Regions from separate parts of the Nocardia sp. NPDC049220 genome, predicted to be linked through region 2. Evidence: riboswitches for the same ligand, from Rfam matches in the RefSeq annotation. Region 2 holds a riboswitch; the other holds the start of a gene.
The links. Region 2 has a riboswitch for thiamine pyrophosphate ahead of thiC (phosphomethylpyrimidine synthase ThiC). Riboswitches for the same ligand answer to the same signal wherever they lie in the genome.
Positions count from the first base shown of each region.

Region 1: it holds a riboswitch for thiamine pyrophosphate, as region 2 does, so the genes downstream of both, AB0C34_RS07355 (cytosine permease) here and thiC (phosphomethylpyrimidine synthase ThiC) in region 2, are expected to answer to the same signal.

Region 1 is NZ_JBEZDA010000001.1:1,646,125-1,653,813, reverse strand. Features, by position in the region: gene AB0C34_RS07370 (styrene monooxygenase/indole monooxygenase family protein) at 1-494, shown strand, start outside; gene AB0C34_RS07365 (cytochrome P450) at 514-1,680, opposite strand; gene AB0C34_RS07360 (hypothetical protein) at 2,298-2,696, shown strand; TPP riboswitch at 3,305-3,420, shown strand; gene AB0C34_RS07355 (cytosine permease) at 3,414-4,781, shown strand; gene AB0C34_RS07350 (DUF72 domain-containing protein) at 4,802-5,614, shown strand; gene AB0C34_RS07345 (CopG family transcriptional regulator) at 5,696-6,019, opposite strand; gene AB0C34_RS07340 (hypothetical protein) at 6,012-6,290, opposite strand; gene AB0C34_RS07335 (DUF4173 domain-containing protein) at 6,331-7,689, opposite strand, start outside.
Region 2 is NZ_JBEZDA010000002.1:789,726-797,414, forward strand. Features, by position in the region: gene AB0C34_RS10655 (thioesterase family protein) at 1-569, opposite strand, end outside; gene AB0C34_RS10660 (KasA/KasB family beta-ketoacyl-ACP synthase) at 665-1,909, opposite strand; gene AB0C34_RS10665 (TetR/AcrR family transcriptional regulator) at 1,949-2,506, shown strand; gene thiC (phosphomethylpyrimidine synthase ThiC) at 2,953-4,638, opposite strand; TPP riboswitch at 4,628-4,751, opposite strand; gene fahA (fumarylacetoacetase) at 4,868-6,046, opposite strand; gene AB0C34_RS10680 (homogentisate 1,2-dioxygenase) at 6,043-7,239, opposite strand; gene AB0C34_RS10685 (TetR/AcrR family transcriptional regulator) at 7,411-7,689, opposite strand, start outside.

The DNA of each region.
Region 1 (7,689 bases), on a different contig from region 2:
AACGCCTCCGACAGGCCAAACAGCTGCTTGACCGTTACTTGCCCGCCGAGTTGGCCGATCGATATCGCGACGCCGAATTGACCGACGCCGGAGCGACTCTGGTCGGCGCCGTGGCACCGGCCATGCGCAAGGCGGTGGGCACTCTTCCGTCCGGCACGCCGGTGCTCGGTGGCGGCGACGTAGTCTGCCGGATGGACCCGGGGGGCGCGCAGGGCGCCAATAACGCCATCCACTGCGCTATCCGCTATGGCGAGGCGATCCTGCACGACCCCGCGGGCCCCTACGACCGGGCCTGGATGGAGTGGGCAGCGACGCCGTGGCTCACCGGCATCGCGCACCCTGCGGCGCTGTGGACCATGACGGTGCTCGACCCGCCCCCAGCGATGCAGGAGCTGATGCTCGCCGCGCAGCACGACCCGATGCTGGCCGACGCGTTCGCGGATACCTTCGCACGCCCGGCGAACATGGCCCGGTTCGCGGACGCCCCTGCCTGAGCGGTGACCGACTCAGCTGTCAGGGCTGCCAGGTGGGCAGCGCGGGGAAAACGACCGGCAGCGCGGCAAGGGCTCGATGGAAAGGCCCTTGCCGCCAGGTCAACTTGTGCGCGTCCACCGCGGGCCGAAGTTCGGGAAGCGCGTCGAGCAGCTGGTCGATCGCATCCTGGACGATCAGATAGGCCGGACTCCGCGCTGGGCATGCGTGCGGGCCGGCGCCCCAGGCCAGGTGCGATCGGTTGCCGGTATGGTCGGCGGAGCCGATCGCCGGGTCGTTGTTGCACCCCGCCATGCTGATTACGACCGGCTGGTGCGCGGGCAGCCAGACGTCGCCGATCAGGATCGGCTGACGCGGGTAGGTGACGCAGAAGTTCGCCATCGGCGGATCGGTGAACAGCACCTCGTCGAGGGCGTCCCGGGTGGACAGGCTGCCGCCGAGGACATCGCCGCCGAATCGGTCGTCGGTCAGGATCAGCACCAGGCTGTTGATGATCAGGTTCTGTAGCGGTTCGATGCCCGCGCCGTAGAGGACCACCAGCTGGTGGATCAGTTCCGCGTCGTCGAGGTTCGCCGGATGCTGGATCAGGCGGGTCGCGATATCGTCGCCCGGCTCGGCGCGTTTGAGCTCGACCAGCCGCAACAGCGCCGCACTGAGCATCTGATTGCCCCGTTCGGCATCGACGCCGTCGAACACCGCGGCGGTCGCGGCGGCGACCTGCTGCCCGATCTCCTGCGGGCAGCCGAGCATCGCGTTGATCGTCTCGAAGGCGAGCGGAAACGCGTACTGGGACACCAGATCGGATTTGCCCGACGCGCAGAAGTCGTTGATCAGGGGGACGGCGATCCGTTCTACCGTCGCATGAAGCGCGTGCAGGTCGACGGCATTGATGCTCGCGGTGTTGGCCTGCCGGTAGCGGGCGTGGTCGGCGCCCGCGCTCCGCAACGCGTTCGGGCGCCACTCCATGACCGGCAGCACCGGGCAGTCCGCGGGGACGTTCGCCTGCCAGGTCCGGGGGTCGGCCGGGAAGTGCGCCGGATCGTGCAGAATCTGCACCGCGGCGTGGTACCCGATCACCAATGTCGCGGGCACTCCGGGCGCCAGTTCGACCGGCACCAGCGATCCGTGCCGGGTCCGCATCTCCCGGTAGGCGCGATGCGGGTCGGCGGCGAACTTCTCGGTGTACAGCGCTACACGCTCGGCGTCGGCGTCGCTGAATGCGGGATGCGCACTATATTGCGCGCCACTCTCATTCGCAGGAGAGGTGTGGTCGTGGGTCACGGTGCTGCTCCCCCATCAGAGGTGAATTCGACGATTGCGATCCGGCGAGCGACACCGCGCCGTCCCAACTCGCTTGTCGTCCAACATGTTCGGCGCGACGACTCGACTCGTCACCCCCGACCGCCGGGCGGATCGACAAACACAATGGCCCAGTAGGTAGATCGCGGGCATCGGTAGTCACCGGTGACATGGGACGATTCCGTCGCGGCAGCGCCGTTCAGGGCACTGTCACTCCAGTTTTCGGTCGTCGATCCACCGGATGCGCGGGCACTGCGCTGAAGCCGTCCACTCGATCCGCAGCAACGATCGGTAGCGGCGGCGATGCCGAGGATTCGCTGTCAATGCACCGGAGACGCCGCACGCGGGGGATGCCGGCGATGGGTGGACCGGATGGCATGGTGGTGGAGTGGTCACGGGCGCCGCGGCCCCGCATCGACGGGGACACAACAAGTTCGGCGGTCACGCGGCTGGTGTATAACATCCATCGGCCCGGCCGACTCCATGACGAGCGATAGCGAGACACGATGCACGGTTATCTGAACCAGGTGTCCCAAGGCGCCAGCCCCTCCGGCTATCCCACACGCGAAAGCATCGAACCCCGCGCGGTCGAGCCACCGGGCAGCGCTGATCTGATCGTGAGTGCGTTGCTGTGGTTCCTGCCCGCGACGCTGGCCATGATGTCCGTGGTGCTCGCGCCCTGGTTCCTGATGGCGGGTGGTGTGTGCGAGTCCAAACCCGGCTGTCGGGTCGACATCAGCGCGGGTGTCTGGGTGATGGTCGGCGGCGGAATCACGGGATTCGTTGTCGGCGCGGTGATGTCCGGGAGGGCAGCCAAGCAGGGCCGGGCACTGTTTCCCGGCGCGCTGGTCGGAGCCGTCCTCGTGGTGCTGGCGTGGTTCGCGGGCTCGTTCCTCATGGGATAGTTCGCCATCGCGGCGGATCGAACGGCGCGGCCCACCCGACTTCCCAGTAGCACGGGCGATTGCGCCCGACGTAGTGCGTGCCGATCGGAGCGACCGCCGAGAGGTCAGCATGCGTCGTCGCTGTCCTGGTAGTGGGCCCGAGCCGGTGGCGCGCCGCCGGCTGTCGGGGCTGCGGACGCCGCACCCGAATCGGCTTTCAGGTACCAGGCTTTCGGTCGAGTCGCCGACCGCTACCCGCAGGATCTGCCGGTGTAACGGGCACTGACACCGCTGCTACGTCAGTGTCCAGGGGTGTAGACGACGCGGGCGAGCAGCGCGGGATCAGCATGTCCGTCCGGGTTCTTCCAGATCGGCAACTCCGGGGTGAAGTCGTAAGGGTGCTACCCGGTAACCATAGGAAGGCTCACCGCACGAGCGCCGGTTTCCGGCTACGGCCGCCAGAGCGAACATGTTCGTACGGAGCAATTCATTCTCGATGCGAGGCGCCCTGCTCCCGGCAGCGCTGATTCGTTACACCACCCGGGCCATCGGGCCTCTGCGGCGGCGGAGTCAGGTCGACCTCGTATTCCATCATGCCCGACTCTGGTGCGGGTGTACTATTCGCCGGAATCACCCATCGCGGGAGCTCGGGCTCGGCCGGGCTGAGAGGGCGTACCCTACGCGTCGCCGACCGCATGAACCTGTCCGGGTAATGCCGGCGTAGGGAGCATTACCGTCATGGCGTCATCGACCCTGGACAATGCCGGCCACGAAGCCCCGCTCACGCTCGACCAGCCCGCACCGAAAGTGCTGTCGTTCTGGGATCAGAGCGCATTCTGGGCCAACCTCGGCGTCAGCCTCTTCGCGTTCTCCGGCGCCTACACAGTGCTGGCGCCGAACGCACAGGGCGCAGCGCAGATCTCGATCGCGGCGGGCATCCTCGCGACGATCATCGGGACCGTGCTGGGCGGGCTGATGCTCGGTGCGGCGGCTGTCCCCGGCGCGCGGACCGGCAAGCCCGCGATGGTGCTGCTTCGTGGTCTGTTCGGCGCGAAGCTGAGCTACCTGCCGACAGTTCTGAACGTTGCGCAGCTGATCGGCTGGGGGACATTCGAGCTGATCGTGATCGGCGATGCGGCCGCCGAACTGTTCCACGGCGGGCCGCACTGGCTCTACGTGGTGGCCGCGGGACTGCTCACCACCGTCCTGACGATCTGGCCCCTCGGGTCGGTCCGAGTACTGCGCCGGTTCGTGACGGTCGGCGTGGTCATCGCGTTGATCTGGTTCTATGTCCAGTTCATCCGCAGCGGGCTCCCCGACCTGCTGGCCGATCCCGGACCGCGGGGCGACGGCCCGTTCGGGGTCGACTGGAACCTCTTCTGGATTGCCACCGATGCCGCCCTCGCTGTCTCCATCTCCTGGGTGCCGGTCGCCGCCGACTACACCCGCCACTCCCGCAGCAGCCGCTCGGCGTTCGGGGCGGCCAGCGGGGCATACGCCCTCACCCAGATCATCGCCTATGTCCTGGGACTGTTCGCGCTGGCGCTCACGACCGCGGACGACAGCCCGTATACACCATTCCTGCAGGTGAGCCTAGGCGCACTGTTCTTCTTCGTCTTCGTGCTGCGCGAGGCCGACCAGTCGTTCGCCAACGTCTATTCCACCGCGGTCTCGATCCAGAATCTGACGCCGCGAGTCGACCGCCGCATCCTGTCGATCGGCCTGGGCACCCTGATCACACTGTTCGCGCTGCGGTTGGACATGGCCGACTACTTCGGCTTCCTCGGGCTGATCGGATCGGTCTTCGTACCACTGCTCGGTGTGCTGGTGGCCGATTTCTTCCTGCGCGCGAACGGTGTGTGGAACACCGCGCATGATGCCCCCTCCCGTTGGGGAATGATCGTCGCCTGGCTGGTGGGACTCACGGTGTATCAGCTGGTCAACCCCGGTGACGCGGGGCGGTGGACCGACTTCTGGATATGGATTCAGGGGATCGTACATTTCACCAAGCAGGCATGGATGAGCGCCTCGCTGCTGTCGTTCGGAGCGGCGGTCCTGGTGGCGTGGCTGGTCGGGCGAATCACAGCGCCGCGCAAACCGGCGTAGCGGTTTGCCACGATGGAGAGATGGGGCAGATCCGAGTCGGCACGTCGGGGTGGGTGTATCCGCCGTGGCGAGGGACGTTGTATCCAGCGGGCCTGACGCAGAAGCGGGAACTGGCCTATCTGTCCGAACGCCTCGATTCGGTCGAGATCAATGGGTCGTTCTACGCGCTGCAACGTCCGTCCAGCTACCGAACCTGGGCCGAGCAGACCCCGGACGATTTCGTGTTCGCGGTGAAGGGCAGTAGGTACATCACCCATATGAAGCGCCTGCGCGACGACGACGCCCCGCTGGCCAACTTCCTCGCGTCCGGACCGCTCGCGCTCGGACCGAAGCTGGGACCGATCCTGTGGCAGCTGCCACCGACGTTGCCGTTCGACGTGCAGCTGATCGACACGTTCCTCAGCCACCTCCCCCGCACCACCGTGCAGGGCGTCGAGGTCGCTCGACGACACGACCAGCGGGTCGACCCCGCCTACGCGGCGACAGACGCCGACCGTCCGCTGCGGCACGCGCTGGAAGTCAGGCACGACAGCTTCGTGACGCCGAAGTGCACCGACTTGCTCAGGCGGCACGGCGTCGCACTGGTGGTCGCCGATGCGGCGGGCAAGTATCCGCTGCTCGAGGAGGTCACCGCGGATTTCGTGTACATCCGGCTACATGGACACGACGAACTCTACGTCAGCGGGTACACCGACCATGCCCTGGACGAGTGGGCGGTGAAGATCCGCGCGTGGGCCGAGACCGGCGACGTGTTCGCCTATTTCGACAACGACGCGAAGGTCATGGCGCCACGCGACGCCCTTGCTCTGCGGACACGGCTGGCACGCCCGTGAAGTATTCGGCCTCGCCACCGACGGTTGGTCACACAGTTCGATCGGACGCTGTGCCGCGACAACGGTGACGCGGCGGGTTCGTTACGCCGACCGGCGCAGCGGGTGTAGTGCGGCCAGTGCGCGCAGCGCGTCGGCGCGGGAAATCGGTTGGTCGTTCTCCAGGGTTGCCAGTTCTAGTTCGATCCAGTCGCGGATGAGCGCGGACATGGTCACGTTGCGCTGTTCAGCGGCCTTCTTGACCCGCTGGTGCAGATCGAGCGGGATGCGCAGTGAGGTGGTGACGGTGACCGTGTCGTCCGGGCACAGCGGTGGCGGCACCTCGGCCGGATCCACCGGCACGTCGCTGTATTCGAGGCCGGACAGGAAGTCCGGGACGTCGGTCGGGTTTGTCGGGTAATCAGTCATCGGCGTGCTCCCAACGCTCGAGTTCAGCCACCTGGGCGTCGGACATCTCGACCGCACCCAGGATGTCCCACTGCCAGCCTTCGGTGCGGCGGACAGCGACCACCAGTGGCCGGCCGGTGCTGGTACGGCCCCACACCGTCAGGACCGGCAGCGCATTCCGCCCACGCGCCTGCCGAGGCCAGCGGCGGACACCCATGAGCACCTGCAGTACCTCGTGCGGATCGATCCCCACGAGCGACAACAGTGCCCACTCAGGCCAGTTATAACCCACGATCAGCGATAATACAAGTGTATTGCACCGAATCGCACGCTCAGCGTGCTGTCGCGCGGGAGAGGTTCCAGCTCTGCCAGGTGTCATCGTCGAGGTCCGCGCGAAGCCGGTTGCGCACAGTCGTGCGCAACGGTTCGGGAAGCCGATCGGTCGCGGGCAAGATATCCGGTGAGAGTGCTCCCAGGTAGTCGACATCCAACGGCTTGCCATGTAGCCATCGGTCGATGTTCTTGTCCGCGATCAACTGTTCCGGGTCCAGGACGGCGAGGGCGAGGACGGTGGCCGCGGCGGTTGCGAGTACAGCGCGCGGCAGCCACATGTGTTCTAGTCGCGCGACCGCGGCCGTGACCAGCAGGTAGACCAGACCCAGCCACAATTCGCAGACCTCGACCAGGAGACGAAGGACGGTGAAGCCGTACGCCTGCTGGTATGTCCACATTCGACCGAGGGCCGAGGCGACGATGATCAATGCGAGCATGCTTACCGCCGTGAGCAGTCCGCGAAGCCACCACCGATCCGCCGCTGTGTCTTGCGTGGCCCAGCGCAGCACGATCACGATCACCACCAGTGTCAGGATGGTGACCGCCGACAATTGCCAAAACCCACTGCGCGCATATTCGGCATAGGTCAGCCCCGCGGTGCGGCGAACATATCCGTCGCCACCGAAGAGAGCGACGAACTGGGCAGCTACGAACGCCGCGAACAGAATCGCGAGTGCCCCAACCGGCAGCGCCCACTCCATACGCCGCAGACCCCGGCCGCCGCCGTCGTGGACGGCCGCGGATGCCGGCGGACCGGCGAGTAGAAACGACGCGCCGAGGGCACCGAACGCGAACATCCCGAACAGCACGATCCACCGCAACACCGAAGGTGGGTCGAGATCCGGCGTCACGACCTCGAGTAGGGCAGCAAATGTCGCGTCGGCGCTGCCGAGCAGCGGGACGAATACCGCGAACAACGCTACGGTCACCACTACCGACAACCCGAGCCGCCACGCCCGCTTCGCTTCACTCGCGCGCACCCGACTCATGCCCGCGTACACCCACCGCACGGCGGCAGACGCCGCGAGCGGAACGGCCACCATGTCGTAGAGGACGCCGCGCGCCGACCGACGCCCGACGACAGCCAGTGACCCGCTGACGGAGGCGGCTACGACACACAGCGCGAACAGCCACCCCGCGGCGCGGAACGCGCCGACCGCCAGCAGGGCCAGCGCGAGCAATGCCCACCAGAGCCGTCCCGCATTTTCCCTGCGACGTGCAAATGCCCGCGGTCGGATGGGTCGTTCGGTCCCAAGCTCTGGTGCAGAGCCGTCGATGGTGTCGGGCGCACCGGGCACGATCACAGCGGCGCGGCGAGCATTGCGGTCGATCGAGAAGACTGCCGTCACGAGTACTGA
Region 2 (7,689 bases):
GCGGCGGCGAGGGTGCGCTCGAGTGGGCTCGGGACGGTGCCGGCCACGATCGGGTATTTGAGCCGGATCCAGCAGATCGCAGGGCCCGGTTGGGTGAAAGAGCCAGTGACGAAACGGTATTCGATAGCGGTGTGGAAGCCGACCGGCTGGGCGGACGGGAACGGTGCCGGCACCGCCGCCTGATCGGGTCCGGGTCGGGCGCCGGTCGGCAGGAAGCGTTCGGGCAACGCCAATTCCGGCTCGGCCAGCTTGAAGCGCCAGGCATTCGCCCGCATCACCGGTCCGCGATCGGTGGAAATCGTTGCCTCGATCAGTTCCACACTGCGGCCGGGGCGCAGCACGCGCGCCTGCACGGTGAGTGGCTCCAGTGGCACCGGACCGAGGATCTCGACCGCGACCCGCCCGACCTGGAACCCGGGCCGCGGCTCGCACCGCTCGATCACGTGACCGAGCAGCGCCGAGGGCGGGCCCGCGTGCTGGGCGTCAGGCGACCAGGGGCCGCGAGTGAGTTCGGTCGAGACGAACCGCTGCGGATCCGCCGGATCGGGTAGATAGAAGGCGTCGCTCACGTCGGTGTCCGTCCTTCGGGGCCGGTTGCACTACCGGTCGGCGAGTTGCTCGGTCTGTGCTACGACGGTATCCGGACCGGACGGTAGGGCTGCGGTCAGACCCGTCCGAACGCAAGGGCGACATTGTGGCCGCCGAAGCCGAACGAGTTGTTCAGTGCGAAGTCGATGCGCTGCGCGCGTGGGCCGCCCGTGACGATGTCCAGATCGATCGCCGGGTCACGGTTGTCGAGGTTCAGCGTGGGCGGGACGGTCTGGTCGCGCAGGGTCAGCATGGTGACCAGAGATTCGAGGGCGCCGACCGCTCCGATCGAATGTCCGAGCGCGGATTTCGGGGCATAGACCGACGCATCGGGGAGGACGGCCGCGATCGCGTTGGCCTCCGAGGCGTCGCCGATCGACGTGGCCGTGGCATGCGCGTTGACATGCTGGATATCCGAAATCTGCAGTCCGGCGGTGCTGATGGCTTTGCGCATGGCGCGGGCGGCGCCGACGCCCGCGGGCTCGGAGGCGACGATGTGGTAAGCGTCGGAGGTGATGCCCGCACCGAGCACCCTGCCGTGCACGACGGCGCCGCGGGCACGGGCGTGCCGTTCCGATTCCAGCACCATGAGCGCGCCCGCCTCGCCGAACACGAAACCGTCACGGTCCCGGTCGAACGGGCGGGAGGCGCGCTCGGGTTCGTCGTTGCGGGTGCTCATCGCACGCATCATGGCGAAACTGGCGATGGGCACGGCGTGGATGTGGCCTTCCACGCCACCAGCCACCACGACGTCCGCCTCGCCCGTGGTGATCAGTCGCCAGGCGTGCGCGATGGCCTCCGAACCGGACGAGCAGGCCGAGACCGGCGCGAAGACTCCCGCCTTGGCCCCGATTTCCAGCCCGACGGTTGCCGCCGGCCCGTTCGGCATCACCATCGGCACCGACATCGGCGAGACCTTCCGGTACCCGCCGGCGCGCATCGCGTCGACCGCGTCGATCAGTGCGTCGCCACCACCGAGCCCGGTGCCGATGGCGACCGCCAGCCGCTCGCCGTCCAGTTCGGGAGCGCCCGCCGAGTGCCAAGCCCGGCGGCCGAGGACCAGCGCCATCTGCTCGACGTAGGAGTGTCTGCGCTGCTCCACCCTGGTCAGCCGGTCGCAGGGCTGCGCCTTCAGCTTGCCGCCGATGCGGACCGGCAGATCGAACTCGGTCACGAAGTCGTCGTCGAGCACGCCGATCCCGCTGTGTCCCGCCAGCAAACCGGACCAGGTCGCGTCCATGTCGTCAGCGAGCGACGTGGTGGCCGCGTAACCGGTGACGACGACCGAATCCCGCGTTTCTGAAGCGATTGTTACAGTCACGATGTCATGAATACCTGTACCGGTCGCTACAGTCAACCCATGGCCCGCCCTCTCGACCACGCCAAACGCGCTGAGTTACTTGCCGCCGTCGTGCGCTATATCGCCGACCACGGCCTGGCGGATCTGTCCCTGCGCCCGCTCGCGGCCGAACTCGGCACCAGCTCGCGCATGCTGATCTACTACTTCACGACCAAAGAAGAACTGCTGGTCCAGGCGCTGGCAACGCAGCGACCCGATATGGCCGTCCTCTTCGCCGATATCGCGGAACCGGCGGCATTGCGCGACCGGCTGTGGGATTTCTGGACGGCCAACACTTCGGGTGCGGCAAGCACGAGCGTCAAGGTGATGCTTCAGGTTCTCGGCGCGGCCTGTGCCCCGCGCAGTCCCTATGTCGACTACGCCGAGTCGGCCATCGCCGTCTTCGTCGCCGCCCTGGCCGAAGGGCTGCGTGGTCTGCGGTCGGTCGACGACCCGGACGTGGTCGCGACCCTGCTCATCTCGGGTCTGCGCGGCATCCTGCAGGATCGGCTGATCACCGGCGATGTCGATCGCACCGATCGTGCCGCCCGCCGCTTGATCGACCAGACAGTGCGATAGGGAGGACGTCACAACCGTGCAAGACATCGCCGACGAGGGTGTGGTTCTTCGGGCGGCCACCGGCGATCACTGAACTCGGTTCAGTGAATTCGGTGCCGGCCTGCGTGGACGGTACATGCGAAGGTTCGCCCTGTCTGACCGATGACGTGATAGGCATGTGATGTTCACCCCGGCTCGGGCGTGTGCCGCCCACACCGGTTGTCTGGGTGCGGCGTTCGTGCGAAGCCCACTCGCCCATGGAACCCTCGATTGCACGGCCGTGCGCCGCGTGCCAGGGGTAGTGGGGCTTGGTCTGGCGCGGATCTCGCCGCAATGCCCGCGCGCACTCGATCGGCTGCCGATCTGCAAGACCTCCCCCGTTTTAGCGTCGCGGCTGGATCATTACCGAACAGCTCGGCGGACGATCGATACGCCGCCCGCCGAAGACGGCGGGCGGCGATCACTCGCTACGAAACGACCGGCAGGTAGACGGCGTTGCCGCGGTCGGCGAACTCCGCGGACTTCTCCGCCATCCCCGCCGCCAGGGCGTCGTCCTCGGTCAGGCCTTGGCGCGCGGCGTACTCGCGCACGTCGGCCGAGATGCGCATCGAGCAGAACTTCGGGCCGCACATCGAGCAGAAGTGCGCGGTCTTGGCCGGCTCGGCGGGCAGTGTCTCGTCGTGGTACTCGCGAGCGGTGTCTGGATCCAGTGACAGTGCGAACTGGTCGCGCCAGCGGAATTCGAACCGCGCCTTGGACAATTCGTTGTCGCGGTCCTGCGCGTGCGGGTGTCCCTTGGCCAGGTCGGCGGCGTGTGCGGCGATTTTGTAGGTGATCACACCGACCTTGACGTCGTCGCGGTTGGGCAGGCCGAGGTGCTCCTTCGGCGTGACATAGCAGAGCATGGCCGTACCCGCCTGGGCGATGATCGCGGCGCCGATGGCCGAGGTGATGTGGTCATAGGCGGGCGCGATGTCGGTGGCCAGCGGGCCGAGTGTATAGAACGGCGCCTCCTCGCACAGTTCCTCCTCGAGCCGCACGTTCTCCACGATCTTGTGCATCGGCACGTGACCGGGGCCCTCGATCATCACCTGCACGCCATGGGATTTCGCGATCGTCGTCAGTTCGCCGAGGGTGCGCAACTCGGCGAACTGCGCCTCGTCGTTGGCGTCGGCGATGGAGCCCGGACGCAGGCCGTCGCCGAGCGAGAAGGTGACGTCGTAGCGTGCGAGAATCTCGCAGAGCTCCTCGAAGTGCGTGTACAGGAACGATTCCTGATGGTGGGCCAGACACCACGCCGCCATGATCGACCCGCCGCGCGAGACGATGCCGGTGACCCGCTTGGCGGTCAGTGGCACGTAGCGCAACAGCACGCCCGCGTGCACGGTCATGTAGTCGACGCCCTGTTCACACTGTTCGAGCACAGTGTCGCGGTAGATCTCCCAGGTGAGCGCGGTCGGGTCGCCGTTCACCTTCTCCAGCGCCTGATAGATCGGTACGGTCCCGACCGGAACCGGGGAGTTGCGCAGAATCCATTCGCGCGTCTCGTGGATGTTCTTGCCGGTGGACAGGTCCATGATGGTGTCGGCGCCCCAGCGAGTGGCCCACACCATCTTCTCCACCTCCTCGGCGATCGAGGAGGAGACGGCCGAGTTACCGATATTGGCGTTGATCTTGACCAGGAACTTCTTGCCGATGATGGTCGGCTCGAGCTCGGGGTGCCGGTGGTTGGCCGGGATCACCGCTCGACCCGCGGCCACCTCGGCACGCACCAACTCCGGCGACACCCCTTCGCGCGCGGCGATGAAGCGCATCTCCGGTGTGACGATGCCCTGGCGTGCCCAGGCGAGTTGGGTACGCGGACCATCGGTGCGTTCGGTGGCGGGTATTTGCGCGGACACCGGTTCGGGCCTGGTCCACGCGTCGCGCAACTTCGGCAGACCGGCTTCGAGGTCGATCTCCGCCGCGACGTCGGTGTACGGGCCCGAGGTGTCGTAGACGTCGAAGTGCTCGCCATTGCTCAGCGTGATCCGGCGCACCGGAACGCGCAGTTCATCGACCTCCAGGTAGTGCTTGTTGCTGCCCTCGATGGGGCCGGTGGTGACACCGTCGACAGGTGCGGAGGCACCGTCGGACGCAGCGGTGATTGCCATCTTTCCTCCCTACGCCGGCATTACCCGGTCAGGTTCATACGGTCGACGGCCCTGGCGCCTGTTCGGCTAGCCGTCCTCTCAGCCCGCTGGTGCGAGCCCCCGTTGGCTTGTGAATTTCCCGACCGACCATACCCGTCCACCCGGAGTGCCCGGCGACTCGACACGTTCCACGTCGGCGGATTCGGCGCCGGCGTCCTCCGCGACTCGGCAGTGTCCGGATATCAGGCAATCACCGCGACCGGGCCGGCTGGATGCGGCCTTTCACCTCACCGAGTCCGATCCGCGCGGTATTAGGGCCGGGTGCGGTGGCAGTGATGGTTACCTCGTCGCCGTCCTCCAGGAAGGTGCGCTGCTGGCCGTTCACCAGAACCGGTGCGGTTCCGCCCCAGGACAATTCGATGAACGAGCCGCGCTGGTCCGGTTCCGGTCCGGAGACGGTGCCGGAGGCATAGAGGTCGCCGGTGCGGGTGGCCGCGCCGTTCGCGGTGAGATGCGCCAGCATTTGCGCCGGTGACCAATACATCCGGGCGTAGGGCGGATAGGCGACCGGTTGTCCGTTCCAGGCGACGGTGAAATCGATGTCGAGGCCCCAACGCTCGGTCTCCTGGAGATAGGGCAATGGTTCCGGCGACTGCTCGGGCAGCGGGATCCGGGCGGCCTCCAGCGCCGCCAGCGGTGTCACCCAGGCCGAGATCGAGGTCGCGAACGACTTGCCGAGGAATGGTCCGAGCGGTTGGTACTCCCACGCCTGGATATCTCGTGCTGACCAGTCGTTGATCAGCGCGACGCCGAATATCCGGTCGCCGAACTCGTCGATGTTCACCGGACTGCCGAGCGGGGAACCGACACCGATCAGGAACCCCAGTTCCGCTTCGATGTCCAGCCGTCGCGACGGGCCGAAATCCGGAGTGCCCGAGTCGGTGCCACGCTGCCCGTGCGGACGCACCACCTCGGTGCCGGAGACCACCACGGTGCCCGCCCTACCGTGGTAGCCGACCGGCAGATGTCGCCAGTTGGGCAGCAGCGGCTCGCTGTCCGGCCGGAACAAGCGGCCGAGGTTCGTCGCGTGATCGATGCTTGCGTAGAAGTCCACATAGTCGCCGACGCGTACCGGCAAACCGACGTCCACCTCGGACAGCGCATGCACCGCGGCGCTGTCGATCTCGCCGTCGACCAACTCGCGGACTCGATCACGCACCTCGCGCCATCGCTCGGGGCCCTGCGCCATGAACACTGCCAATCCGGGCCTGGCGAATGTCGCATCCTCGAGTGTCGCGGCGAGATCGATGACGTGATCGCCGATCCGTACGCCCACCCGACCTCCGCGTCCGCGCGGCGCGAACACACCATAGGGAAGGTTGTCCGGCCCGAAAACGGAATCGGCGGCTACCTCGATCCTGGTCCTCACGCGGGACCCCGACCGGACCAGGTCCACGCGTAGTTCGGGTCCTCGCAGGCGAGCGCGCCTTCGCCGAGTTCCAGCGGGCGGAAGGTATCGACCATAACGGCCAATTCGTCGAAGAATTCGAGTCCGATGCTGTTTTCATAGGCACCCGGCTGTGGTCCGTGCGCGTAGCCGCCGGGGTGCACCGACACCGAGCCCTGCCCGATCCCGGATCCCTTGCGTGCCTCGTAGCTTCCTCCGCAGTAGAACATGATCTCGTCGGAGTCGACGTTGGAGTGGTAGTACGGCACCGGAATCGATAGCGGGTGGTAGTCCACCTTGCGCGGTACGAAATTGCAGACGACGAAATTGCCGCCTTCGAACGCCTGGTGGGCGGGCGGCGGCTGATGGATGCGGCCGGTGATCGGCTCGAAATCGCCGATATTGAAGGTGAACGGGTACAGGCAGCCGTCCCAGCCGACCACGTCGAAGGGATGGGTCTGGTAAACCAGTCGAGTGCCGACGACCTTTCCGCCGGGTCGGTGTTTGACCAGCACCTCGATGTCGGCGCCGGTAGCGGTGATCGTCTCGGTCGGCCCGTGTAGGTCGCGCTCGCAGTAGGGGGCGTGCTCGAGCAGCTGACCGAACTTGGACAGGTACCGCTTCGGCGGCGTGATATGGCCGGTCGCCTCGATCACATAGGCGCGCAACGGTTCCGGCCCGGTGGGCAGCCAGCGGTGGGTGGTGGCCCGCGGGATGAGCACCTGATCGCCCTTGCGCGCGGGCAACGCGCCGAAGACGGTTTCGACCACGGCGTCGCCGGATTCCACATACACCAGCTCGTCGCCGATCGCATTGCGATACAGCGGCGAGCCGCGTTCGGCGACCACGTAGTAGATCCGCACGTCCGCGTTGCCCAGCAGCAGGCGGCGACCGGTGACCGGATCGGTCTCGGTCGGGGTGTCGCCGGGAAACAGGGCGTGTAGACGTAAATGGCGATGACGCAGTGGATGATTCGGCGTCGTGGACTGATCGGGTAGCTCCCACACCGTCGAATCGACTATCGCGGGCGGCAGTCCACGGTGATACAACAGCGCGGAGTCGCTGGAGAATCCCTCCTCGCCCATCAGTTCCTCGTAATAGAGCTGCCCCTGTTCGTCGCGATGTTGGGTGTGCCGCTTCGGTGGCACCGCACCCAGGTGCCGATAGAACGCCATAACCGTTCCTCCGCCAGGCCGGTGGTCGGATAGTTGATCACCATCGTAGTGATCGGACATGCTGAGCGGAGCGAAAACGCGACGCAGCGGCGCAAATTATTACGGAGTATAGCCGCCATATGCAGCAAATTATTGATACATCGCGTCGATGGGCGAATAATTGTCATTCGCTCAGGCGTGGCGTAGCGCGCGGTAGACCGCGGCGCCGACGAACGCGCCGAGTTCCTGTGGCGTCCAGCTTCCCTCGTCGGCGAGTAGGGCCCGCACCGCGCCTTCGCCCGCGGACACCCACTGTTCCACCAGCACGGGCAGCTTGCCTTCGGCGTCCTCGGTGCCCCACGCGCGCAGCGTGGGACGCAGCAGTTCGGCGCAGCGCTCGACCACGAGTGCGCGGCCGCGTCCGAACGAATCCGCCACGGCGGGATCGGGATTGCCGTACACCAGCCGCCA